DNA from 3 places in the Faecalibacterium wellingii genome. Region 1 is predicted to be linked to each of the others. Evidence: a T-box and tRNA genes for the amino acid it is inferred to sense, from the RefSeq annotation. Region 1 holds a T-box; the other regions hold tRNA genes.

Region 1 (4,194 bases):
GCACTCTTTCAGGCGATGACACGTTCCTGATCGTTGCGCGGTCAGAGCGCGATGCAAAAACGATCTGCTCAGAGCTGATCCGGCACATCGTACAAAAATAATGCGGGAGAGAGTATATGCTAAGCAGCCTGCAAATTGAAAATGTTGCAGTTATCCAGAAGGCTGAAGTGCATTTCAAGCCTGGTCTGAATGTCCTCACAGGTGAAACCGGTGCAGGCAAGTCCATCCTGATCGATTCCATCAATGCCATTCTTGGTAACCGCACTTCAAAAGACCTTGTGCGCACGGGCGCATCTAAGGCCGTCATCCGTGCTGCCTTTGAACAGGTGCCGGATGCCGTGCTGAACAGTCTGGAGAAGGCGGGGTACGAACGTTCGGATGCGCTGATGCTCAGCCGTGAGATCACCGCCGAGGGCAAGAGCACCTGCCGCATCAACGGGATGCCCGCGACTGCGTCCGTCCTGCGGGAGCTGTGCGGCGGACTTATCAACATTAACGGTCAGCACGACTCCGTGGGACTTCTGAACCCGGCAAGGCATCTGGGGATTCTGGATGATTATGCACAGAACGACGCGGAATTTCAGGAATACTATGTACTGTACAGGGAGCTTGTGCGCATCAAGCGAGAACTGGATGCCATGATCACCGACGAGGCCGAAAAGCAGAGAAAAATCGATCTGCTGAGCTATCAGGTACAGGAGATCGAAGACGCCGGGCTGACGGCTGGCGAGGAACAGACCTTGGAAAGCCGCAGAAAAATTCTGGCCAATGCATCGGCTATCCGGGATAAGATCGCACAGAGTTATGCTCTGCTTTCGGGCGATGACGAATCGTCCGGTGCTGTCGATCTGCTGGGCGAAGCTTCCCATGCAATCGACACGGCAGCGCAGCTTGACGATGCACTTGCTGCTGCATCCAGCCAACTGCTGGATCTTTACTATAATGCAAAGGATGTTGCTGCTGACCTGATCGGCCGTTTGGACGCCTACGATACCAATGACGCTGAGCTGGATGAGATCGAGCAGCGGCTGGATCTCATCTATAAGCTCAAGCGTAAATATGGTGATACAGTAGAAGATGTGATCGAATTCGGACAGAATGCAAGGGAGGAACTGGAACGCATCCAGTCCTCTCAGGAACGGCACGACCATCTGCAGGCAGAAAAGCGGCGTCTTTATGCGCTGGCCCGTGAAAAGGCAGAGGCCTTGACCCAGACGCGGCTGAACGCTTTTGAAGCACTGAACAAACGCATTTCCGGCACGCTGGATTTTTTGAATATGCCGGGTGTACGCATGACATTGCGGCACACCCGCGGCCCGCTGGCCAGCCATGGACAGGACAGCATCGAGTTCTACATTTCCACAAACCCCGGTGAGGCGCCCAAACCCCTTGCAAAAATTGCGTCTGGCGGCGAGCTGAGCCGTATTACGCTGGCCATCAAGAACGCAATGGCAGATAAAGATGCTGTGCCTACGGTGATTTATGATGAGATTGACAGCGGTGTTTCCGGCAAGGCTGCTGGGCGCATCGGCGAAGTTCTGCGTCAGAGTGCGCAGGGCCACCAGATCTTGTGCATCACCCATACAGCCCAGATCGCTGCACTGGCCGACTGCCATCTGCTGATCCAGAAAAATGTGGCCAATGACCGCACCTATACCGAAATTCACCCGCTGGATGAGGAAGGCCGTGTGGAAGCGTTGGCCCGCTTGATCTCCGGTGACCATGTGACCGACATTTCCCGTGCAAATGCCCGGGAAATGCTGGGTCTCGGAGCGCAGTAAGCCTGTTTCGGCTGCTGCTGGAAACAGGGGTTGACAAGTATCCGGTATTGTGATAAAGTAGCTATTGTTAATGGCGTTGAAGGGAACAAGTACCTTGAAGCGCTCTGCTCAGAGAAGTCCCGGTTGGTGCAAGGGACCGCAGAGCAGCAGGGGAAATACCTCCCGGAGCTGCAGGTCGAATGCCTTTACAAGGCTGGTAGGCTGTGCCGCGTGCGAGCGTTACAAACGCAGGAGTGTCACTCTACTCTGGGGTGTGCACTCGTGAGGTCGTTTCTGTGAGGAAACGGCAAACAGAGGTGGTACCGCGATTTTTCTCGCCCTCTGCCAAATTTATTTTTGGCAGAGGGCGTTTTATTTTCCCTCTGCCCATACAACAGGAGGAAATGATTATGACTCTGTACGAAGAACTCAAGGCTCGCGGGCTGGTGGCTCAGATCACCGATGATGAGATCATCGACCTGATCAACAACGGCAAAGCAACCTTCTATATCGGTTTTGACTGCACTGCCGACAGCCTGACCGCTGGCCATTTCATGGCCCTGACCCTGATGAAGCGCCTGCAGATGGCAGGCAACAAGCCCATTGCGCTGATCGGCGGCGGCACTACCATGATCGGTGATCCTTCCGGCCGTACCGACATGCGCAAGATGCTCACCAAGGAAGACATTGCCCACAATGCGGCCTGCTTTAAAAGGCAGATGGAAAAGTTCATCGATTTTTCCGATGGCAAGGCCCTGATGCTGAACAATGCTGACTGGCTGCTGAACCTGAATTATGTTGAGCTGCTGCGTGACGTGGGTGCCTGCTTCTCTGTGAATAACATGCTGCGCGCCAAGTGCTATGAGCAGCGCATGGAGAAAGGCCTGTCCTTTCTCGAGTTCAACTACATGATCATGCAGAGCTACGACTTCTACTATATGTTCCAGCACTACGGCTGCAACATGCAGTTCGGCGGCGATGACCAGTGGAGCAACATGCTGGGCGGTACAGAGTTGATCCGTCGTAAGCTGGGCAAAGACGCTTATGCCATGACGATCACCCTGCTGACCGATTCTCAGGGCAAGAAAATGGGCAAGACCGCCGGCAATGCAGTCTGGCTGGATCCCAATAAGACCAGCCCCTTCGAGTTCTACCAGTACTGGCGCAATGTGGGCGACGCCGACGTGATGAAGTGCATCCGGATGCTTACCTTCCTGCCGCTGGAGCAGATCGATGAGATGAGCACCTGGAAGGATCAGCGCCTGAATGAGGCCAAGGAAATTCTGGCTTACGAGCTGACCAGCATGGTTCATGGCAAGGAAGAAGCCGAAAAGGCTCAGAACGCAGCCCGCGCGCTGTTCAGCGGCAACGCCATGGATACCGAGCACATGCCTTCCACTCAGCTGACCGAGGCCGATCTGACCGATGGATCCATCGGTATCCTGACCCTGATGGTCAAGGCTGGTCTGGCTGCATCCAACGGCGAGGCACGCCGTCTGGTGATGCAGGGCGGTGTGCTGGTGGACGGTGAGAAAGCCGCAGCTCCTACTGTAAGCTTTACTGCTGAGCAGCTGGTAAAGGGCATTGTGATCAAAAAGGGCAAAAAGATCTATCATAAGGTCACCCTGTAATGAAAACATCCTGAAAGAATCAGTCTGCACACCGATAAAACGGTGCAGGCTGATTCTTTCACAGAATAAAAGGCGCAGGTGAGTTTGTTGACTCATCTGCGCCTTTTCATGTTTACTGCATCAAGAAAACAGCTTACAGCTCATAAGCCTTCTTCAGAGCCTCATAAGCGGCATCCTCGTTTTCTGCATGGACCAGCAGTGAAATATCCAGATCACTGGTGGTAATGAGCAGAACCTCAATGCCCGCCATTGCAAGCGCGTTCAGGGCACGGGCGGCCACGCCGCAGCTGGCGACCATTTCCTCTCCAAACAGGTTCAGTTTGGAGTAGCCCACGCTGATCAGCGGGGAAGCCTTGGCATCCTTGTCCAAGTTTGCAACGGAAATGGCCTTCATCACCAGCGGAAGATCACTGCTGGAAGCGGTAAAGCTGAAATCAATGGTAGTACCATGGGGTGCACTCTGGCTGATCATATCTACGACCACGCCGTTATCCGCAAAAATCTGCAAATACCGTGCCAGACTGTTGCCCTTGAACTCCACGTCCTGCACACTGATCATCATCAGGCTGGTCTCAATGTTGATCTTCGATACTCCGTACATAAAGAACCTCCGTTCTGCCCGAAAAGCGGGCTTCAACAACGTAAAATTCACTCAGGTAAGCTGCAAAAATTCCGGGTCTATGTTTTTCTGGGCAACCGCCCGGATCCATTCCAGACTGAAATCCGGATAGTCATTCCGCACACCGTGCGCTTGAGCAAGCGCAGCAGTGTAGTCCTGAAGCAGATAGGTGCGCACATTGGAT
Region 2 (4,194 bases), 810 kb from region 1:
AACTTGATCGTAGCTCTCCCGCAGGAGACGTTCCCCCTCGGAGAGTCCTCGAAGAGCCCACTACACTTTGCAGCCCATAGGGATGAAAGTGTTATAGTGGGTTATTACACTTCCGCAGAAGTGCATCTCCGTTCCCCGTTACCTCCCGATAAACCCCGAAAGGAGGGATGCCCTTTGGCAAGAAATGATGGTATTGACCGCACAAGTGTCCGAAACCTCGCCGTTTCGGATAAGGCCGTTGGTAACACCCAGCAGCACAACGAGCGCGAAAAGGACAGCTATCGGAACCCCGATATTATCCCCCAGCGCGCTGCATGGAACGTCCACTTCAAAAAGCCAACCGCCAGCTACACTGACCTGTTCGCCCAACTGGAAACCGCTGGTACGATTTCAACGCGCGGCCTGAAGCCGGATGCCACCCATTATTGCGAGCTTGTCTTTGATGTCAACTCTGCCTATTTCGACAATCACGGTGGCTACGAGTTCGCCAAGCAGTTCTATGAGGATGCCTACAAAGCTGCTGTTCAGATCGTGGGCGGTGAGCAGTATATCCTCTCGGCAGTCATGCACGCCGACGAGATCAACCGTGCCATGACCGAAGCACTAGGCCGCGAAGTTTACCACTACCACCTCCATGTGGTCTATGTACCTGTGGTGGAAAAGCAGATCCTGTGGTCGAAACGCTGCAAGGACAAGGCACTGGTCGGCACAGTCAAGGAGACCGTCATGCAGGTCAGCCGGAGCAAGAAGTGGGCATCCAAGCCCCTGCTGGACGATGCTGGAGAGCCCGTCCTGCAAAAGAACGGCAAACCAGTCCTGAAGAAGTCGTACAGCATCCTGCAAGACGATTTCTTCAACTATATGCACAATGCCGGGTACACCGATGTAGAGCGCGGCGAGCGCGGCAGCACCGAAGAACACCTGACCGTCACCCAGTTCAAAGTTCAACGGGAGCAGGAACGGCTGGACAGCCTGACCGCCCAAGCCGACCAAAAGGCGCAGTCGCTTGCCAAAACCAGTCAGACCCTCTCCAAAAAGGAGAAGGAACTTGCCGCTGTGCAGAAAAAGGCCACGCTCACGAAAGAAGCCCTCATTCATGCGCGCGATCTGGATTATATCGGCAAGCGCACCTTCCTCGGCAACTACTCGCTGACCGAGGAGGAATTTTCCAAACTGAAAAAGCAGGCCGACCACGGCTATATGATGGACGTGGAGAACCGCCGCCTGAAAGAAGAACTTTCCACCGCCAAGAAGGAAGCTGCTCATTGGGGTCAAAAGTATCATGAGCTCTGGTATGAAGTGAAGCCCTATCTGGACGCGCTCCACCGTGCGCCTGAACTGGTGCGCAGCTTTCTGGAAAAGATTCTCGCCCTCAAGCAGGAGCGCACCATGAATGTGCCGCAGAAAAACCGCAAGCGTGGGCAGGATATGGAACTTTGATTTTCGGAGGATACTATTTGAACAAAAAAAAAGAAGTCAAACAAATCCGGCTACCCGGATGAAGCAATCAAGGCGCTGGCACGTTGCTTTTATCCCTCCATGGTTGAGTTTTTCAACAGTGAGGAAGGCCAGCGTGAATATGAGGAATGGCTGAAAGAGCAAGAAGCTCTACAAGCCTTGCCTGTTGCAGCATAAAAACAGCAGGACGCTCCCAGTAAAGGGAACGCCCTGCTTTACATATAAGATTAAGAGTCAAGCGTGTGTGCATTAAAATATGCTCGAATTTCGTCAATAAACTGTACTGCCAACTCATATGCAGCACTTGCGTCTTTGAGTCTAGGATAGTAGTCGGCTCTTGCTGCCTTCAAAATATGTGCATTATTCCTTAAATCGTATAACTCACAATATTTCTCTTTGGTCGTTTCCGATAGAATGCCATTTTCTAGTGCAAAATCTGCTTTTACTGGATTTGCAGTCCACTCAATTTTAGCTTTTTCGCTTTTTGTATCACATAAATACAGCGCTTTTCCATCATAGGTTATCTTTGTTTTTTCAGTTAGCGCTTGTGAACACTTTTTGAAAGTCACCGCAGCAAACTGATTTTCAAATGTTTCCTTGAAATAATGCTCTAAGGTATAATTTAGCAAAGCCTCACAAATAGATGCGTACTGTATAATTTGAAACTTAATGATGCCTTTGTTTTTTGACATTGGTAGGCTCAGAGTTTGCATTAAGGTATATGCAAATCGCGTCTGATAAAACTCATCCCCTAAATGTTCTTTCAACCTTTCGTCTGGTATAAAATCGAATTTTTGCTGAAACCATTCTGTCGGATAGTTATGTACCCAATCAAAATCATGGTCAGGGATAAGATTGCCATTACAACAAGAAACCACTTTTCTCTTCTCTTCAGGAGTTAGTTTCATAGATGATAACCTCCGCTATTAAATTTGTCATCAACTAATATAATACAATATTTTGCACAAAAATCAGCATAGATGTTAAATTCATTTGTGTTTCTGCGTTGTATACATTTTACGCCGTCCACGGGAGCCTTCATTGTTGTACCCGAAGAAAACGAAAAATCCGAACCCTTCTCCAATCGGAAACAGGTTCGGATTTTTCTTGTTTGGTGGGCGCGGGTGGATTCGAACCACCGAAGCTGAAAGCAGCAGATTTACAGTCTGTCCCCATTGGCCACTCGGGAACACGCCCATATTCATTTTTGCGCGTCCGTTCGCCGGACGACTTGCTTATTTTAGCATGGGAAATGGATTTTGTCAACTGTTTTTTACTTTTTTCTTCAAAGGTTTTTTGCGCCCGTCGAAGGCAGGGTGCGGCAATGTGGATGGATTTGTGCGAAAACGGCGGATATCCGTCTTTTTTGCTGCAAAAATATTTATTGGATAAGCGGCAGATCCGGCGGCTCCGGATTGCATTCTGCGCAATTCTATGTTATAATTCCGGACGAACTGAACAGAAAACAGCAGGTGCCTTCTGCCGCTTTGCGCGGTGGGAAGGGTAAAAGGGAAGCGGGTGCAGATCCCGCACGATCTCGTCACTGTGATAAGGGAGTCCGCGTCAGGGTGCTGTGCGCACCGGCCACTGGAGCATTGCTCCGGGAAGGCGGCGCCGGGCGGCGATCTTTCAGTCAGGAAACCTGCCTGCTGTTGGTACGGGGGCCTGAGCCCCAGATCACGAGGAATTGGTTGTACCAAAAAGCCCTGAAAAAATCAGAGGTCTTTTTGTCATGCCATCCGCAGGACAAAAGGGCCTCTTTTTTACCTCACTTTCCTGTACCCTTTGTTCGGTTCGGCCGCAATTTATCCACAGGAAAGGACAAGACAATGAGAAAGATCGAAACCAAGAAGCTGGCTGCAGCTGTTACGGCTCTGGCCCTGTGCGCCGGCGTGCTCACCGGCTGCGGCGGTGCTGCTTCCGGCACTGCATCCAGCACCGCTGCGTCTGCCGCTTCCAGCGAAGCGAGCAGCGAGGAGGCTGACGAAATGGCAGCAAAGAATGTGGCAGACCTGATCGATGCCATCTATGTGCAGGAGCGCAATGATGACACCGATGCTCAGTGCGAAGCCGCCAAGGCTGCATGGGATGCTTTGACCGACACCCAGAAGGAACTGGTGGAAGGCGAGAACGCCGACCCTGACTACTTTGGCCGTGACACCGGCGATGCCTCCAAGGACGATGCCCGCAATCAGGACGACATCGGCGACAACGAGCTGCTGGTGGTCTCCTTCGGCACCTCCTTCAACGACAGCCGCGTGAAGGACATCAAGGGCATCGAGGATGCTCTGCAGGCCGCATACCCGGACTGGAGCGTGCGCCGCGCCTTCACCGCACAGATCATCATCAACCATGTGCAGGCCCGTGACGGCGAAAAGATCGATAATATGCAGCAGGCCATGAACCGCGCTGTGGCAAACGGCGTGAAGAACCTTGTCGTCCAGCCCACCCACCTGATGCACGGCGCTGAGTACGACGAGATGATGGAAATGATCGACACCTACCGCGACAAGTTTGAATCTGTCGCTGTGGCTGAGCCCCTGCTGGGCGAGGTCGGCTCCGATGCCACCATCATCAATCAGGATAAGGAAGACGTTGCCAAGGCTGTCACCGCTGCTGCCGTGAAGGAAGCCGGCTACGACAGTCTGGATGCCGCTGCCGCGGACAAGACCGCCTTTGTCTTTATGGGCCACGGCACCTCTCACACCGCAAAGGTGAGCTACAGCCAGATGCAGA
Region 3 (4,194 bases), 610 kb from region 1:
ATGATGGAGCCCAGACCGCTCAGGGTGGTGAACAGGACAGCGGTGGCCACAACCATGATCAGGGTGACTACCAGCGGACGGTCGCCGCCCAGCTCAGCGCTCTTTTTGATGATGTTCTCGGTGACGCCGGTCTTGTTCATCAGCTGACCCAGCCATGCACCAAAGATGGTTGCCATGATGGCGCTGCCCATACGGACGGTGCCGGCTTCAAACACGGTGGTCAGCCAGCCGATCTCTGCGCCGTCCGCGTTTTTGCCGAACATCGGCACACCGGCGATGATGCAGATGACGACAGCCATCAAAGGAAGCGCCAGCAGAGTAGGGATCTTCTTGGTCATCATCAATGCCGCGACGACCAGGAATGCCACAACGATCAGAATGCCTTGTAACATAGTTCTGCTCCTTTTTTTGCGGGGGCAAGCCCCCTTTATTCTCACCGTAAACCACGGCAAGTTTCATTTTCAGGCGTCCGTGCTGCACAACAGGCTCTGACGCAGATCCGTTGCCATAAAGGCAGGCGTATGGACGGGATCCGGGTTCAGCACCACCGGACGCATCTCCGGGCTTTTCAGCTTCTGCACCACCCCGCGCATGAACGCCGGGCTTGCAGCCGCCGGGCCGGAGAGATACAGCTTCTCGATCACGAACAGCGAACAGAGCAGCCGCGCCACATTGCTCAGCCGCACCGTAAAGCAGCTCACCGGGCTTTGCGTGTTTTTCAGCGCTGCCGCCTGCTGAGCGGGCGGTGCAACTTCAAAGTTCTGCGCCAGCTCCAGCAGAGAGCCGCCTTCGGGCAGCAGCAGACCGGTGATGTCTGCCTGTCCCTCGCTGCGCAGTGCCACCGGCTGTTCCTTCTGCACGATCTGCACCACGGCCCGGTCGCCAAGGTCGATGTGTGCATAGTTGGAACCTACCGACTTGCCGGCCTCTGCCAGTGCACGGCTTACGGTATAGACCCGGCTGTATTCCTCCACGATCGGCACTTTGAACTGGGTAAACAGCGCCTCCCGCAGAGAAATGGTCGCCGCGGTATAACCGGTGGAGTACATCACGCGGAACTCGCTGATCTCGGTGTCGTCCTGAAACAGCAGCCCGATGCTCTTCATCTTGCCTGCGTGGAGCTCCTCCATGGAAAAGCCCTGAAAGATCGCATCAGAGATCGAAGTCAGGAGCTCGTTTCCATCCCCGCCGTGGTCGGGCAGCACCGTGCGGAACACACACTGCAAAGCCATGTCGTAGAGATATAAAACCGCATGGCTGCGTCCGATATCTACCACAACGACCCTGCCATAGTCCGGACAGATGGTCAGTCCGGCACGGCTGCGCCCTGCCGTTGCGGCACGCAGGCCGCTCTCCTGCACGACGCCCTCTGCCAGCAGCTCTCCCACCAGCGCCGTGATGGTGCTGGGAGAAAGTCCTGTCTGTTTTGCCAGTTCGATCCGGGAGAGCCCGCCCTCGGTGAGCAGTGCCCGCAAAATCAGGCGGCGGTTCTTCTCCTTTACTGTCCGCAGGCTGGATTTTTTCATAGCTGTGATTCCTTTCAGACCCCATTGTCTTCGCTTATTTCGGATTGTGAAATAAGCACTGTCTACAGAATAACACGCTGTTTGGGATACATCAATACTTTTTTCGGGTTCCGAAATAATTTAGCGTCCTGAACATTTTCAAGGTATGTTTTTTGTGCATTTTTCTCTCAAAAAAAAATGTTGGAACGTGTTCAGTTCCTGTCACCAGCTCCAACAAGCTCCGGGACGCCTTGATCCCGGGGCTTTTCACTTACTTCCGTCCCCTGCAAGAAAATTTCCTCAAAAAACATTGACAAACCCTTGCCCCAGTGGTAATATATACAGGCAGTCTGTGAGACTGCGAATTGAATATGGGCGTGTTCCCGAGTGGCCAATGGGGACAGACTGTAAATCTGCTGCTTTCAGCTTCGGTGGTTCGAATCCACCCGCGCCCACCAAACAAGAAAAATCCGAACCTGTTTCCGATTGGAGAAGGGTTCGGATTTTTCGTTTTCTTCGGGTACAACAATGAAGGCTCCCGTGGACGGCACAAAACTCCGATACCTTGTCATAGACCGTAAGACAATCACAAGATTTGGAGGGTATGATTATGAAGTACGATGCAAGAGCTTGCCATTTCAACATGGATACCGGGTGCGTGGAACTGCTACTCCGGGATGGGAGAAAAATTTCCATTGACTGCACCGGGGCCGAGGATGCTCTGGATGTTACCATGGAGCAGAGGTCAGAACTGGACTACCTCATCTACAATGACCCGCTGGGCTATGCGGACTTGATTTTGAATGGCGACCCAGAGGAATATTTGAAAAATGCAACCGGGAGCCATGGGCTAGAAGATTAAGGACAAAAAAATAAGAGGTGTGCCCAACTGGACACACCTCGGTGAGATACATCTATATAAGGCAGGGCGTTCCCTTTACTGGGAGCGTCCTGCTGTTTTTATGCTGCAACAGGCAAGGCTTGTAGTGCTTCCTGCTCTTTCAGCCATTCCTCATATTCGCGCTGGCCTTCCTCGCTGTTGAAAAACTCAACCATGGAGGGATAAAAGCAACGTGCAAGGGTCTTGATTGCTTCATCCGGGTAGCCGGATTTGTTTGACTTCTTCTTTTTGTTCAAATGGTATCCTCCGAAAATCAAAGTTCCATATCCTGCCCACGCTTGCGGTTTCGCTGCGGCACATTCATGGTGCGCTCCTGCTTGGGGGCAAGAATCTTTTCCAGAAAGCCGCGCACCAGTTCAGGCGCACGGTGTAGCGCGTCCAGATAGGGCTTCACTTCATACCAGAGCTCATGATACTTTTGACCCCAATGAGCAGCTTCCTTCTTGGCGGTGGAAAGTTCTTCTTTCAGGCGGCGGTTCTCCACGTCCATCATATAGCCGTGGTCGGCCTGTTTTTTCAGCTTGGAGAATTCTTCTTCGGTCAGCGAGTAGTTACCGAGAAAGGTGCGCTTGCCGATATAATCCAGATCGCGCGCATGAATGAGGGCTTCTTTCGTGAGCGTGGTCTTTTTCTGAATGGAGGCAAGTTCTTTCTCCTTTCGGGAGAGGGCCTGACTGGTTTTAGCAAGCGATTGTGCCTGCTGGTCGGCTTGGGTGGTCAGGGTGTCCAGCCGTTCCTGCTCCCGCTGGACTTTGAACTGGGTGACGGTCAGGTGTTCTTCGGTGCTGCCGCGCTCACCGCGCTCCACATCCGTGTACCCGGCAGCGCGCATATAGTTGAAGAAATCGTCCTGCAGGACGCTGTACGACTTCTTCAGGACTGGCTTGCCGTTCTTTTGCAGCACGGGCTTTCCGGCATCGTCCAGCAGGGGCTTGGATGCCCACTTCTTGCTCCGGCTGACCTGCATGACAGTCTCCTTGACGGTGCCGACCAGTGCCTTGTCCTTGCAGCGTTTCGACCAGAGGATCTGCTTTTCCACCACAGGTACATAGACCACATGGAGGTGGTAGTGGTAGACCTCCCGGCCCAGTGCTTCGGTCATGGCACGGTTGATCTCATCGGCGTGCATGACTGCCGAGAGGATATACTGCTCACCGCCCACGATTTGCACAGCAGCTTTGTAGGCATCCGCATAGAACTGCTTGGCGAACTCGTAGCCACCGTGATTGTCAAAATAGGCCGAGTTGACATCAAAGACAAGTTCACAGTAGTGGGTAGCATCCGGCTTCAAGCCGCGCGTGGAGATGGTTTCGGCGGCTTCCAGTTGGGCGAATAGGTCGGTGTAGCTGGCGGTTGGCTTTTTGAAGTGGACGTTCCATGAGGTGCGCTGGGGGATAATGTCGGGGTTCCGATAGCTGTCCTTTTCGCGCTCGTTGTGCTGCTGGGTGTTGCCAACGGCTTTGTCTGAAACGGCGAGATTTCGGACACTGGTGCGGTCAATACCATCATTTCTTGCCAAAGGGCATCCCTCCTTTTGGGGTTCAGAGGAAGGTGACGAGGACGGAGATGCACTTCCCCGGAAGTGTAATAACCCACTATGACACTTTCATCCCTATGGGCTGCAAAGTGTAGTGGGCTCTTCGAGGACTCTCCGAGGGGGAACGTCTCCTGCGGGAGAGCTAATCAAGTTCACGTTTGCGAAGCAATGAAAGCCCCAGTGGGGCTTTTAAGTGACCGAACGGTCTTGCGCCAGCAAGATGGAGGGGCCTCGCCCCGACAAGTTCGCAC

What was found. The T-box of region 1 lies ahead of tyrS (tyrosine--tRNA ligase). A T-box ahead of a tRNA ligase gene usually reads a tRNA of that ligase, here a tRNA-Tyr.
Region 2: it has a tRNA-Tyr gene. The T-box ahead of tyrS (tyrosine--tRNA ligase) is inferred to sense a tRNA for this amino acid. The anticodon was not compared.
Region 3: it has a tRNA-Tyr gene. The T-box ahead of tyrS (tyrosine--tRNA ligase) is inferred to sense a tRNA for this amino acid. The anticodon was not compared.

What each region holds. Positions count from the first base shown of each region.
Region 1 is NZ_CP094473.1:1,472,574-1,476,767, reverse strand. It holds gene MTP37_RS07080 (arginine repressor) at 1-101, shown strand, start outside; gene recN (DNA repair protein RecN) at 117-1,781, shown strand; T-box leader at 1,849-2,106, shown strand; gene tyrS (tyrosine--tRNA ligase) at 2,171-3,391, shown strand; gene MTP37_RS07065 (ACT domain-containing protein) at 3,525-3,992, opposite strand; gene MTP37_RS07060 (CapA family protein) at 4,044-4,194, opposite strand, start outside.
Region 2 is NZ_CP094473.1:2,286,170-2,290,363, reverse strand. It holds gene MTP37_RS10845 (plasmid recombination protein) at 175-1,440, shown strand; gene MTP37_RS10840 (hypothetical protein) at 1,686-2,366, opposite strand; tRNA gene MTP37_RS10835 (tRNA-Tyr) at 2,571-2,655, opposite strand; cobalamin riboswitch at 2,912-3,122, shown strand; gene MTP37_RS10830 (sirohydrochlorin cobaltochelatase) at 3,288-4,194, shown strand, end outside.
Region 3 is NZ_CP094473.1:858,017-862,210, reverse strand. It holds gene MTP37_RS04060 (C4-dicarboxylate ABC transporter) at 1-392, opposite strand, end outside; gene MTP37_RS04055 (winged helix-turn-helix domain-containing protein) at 462-1,526, opposite strand; tRNA gene MTP37_RS04050 (tRNA-Tyr) at 1,879-1,963, shown strand; gene MTP37_RS04045 (DUF6061 family protein) at 2,116-2,367, shown strand; gene MTP37_RS04040 (hypothetical protein) at 2,466-2,642, opposite strand; gene MTP37_RS04035 (plasmid recombination protein) at 2,660-3,925, opposite strand.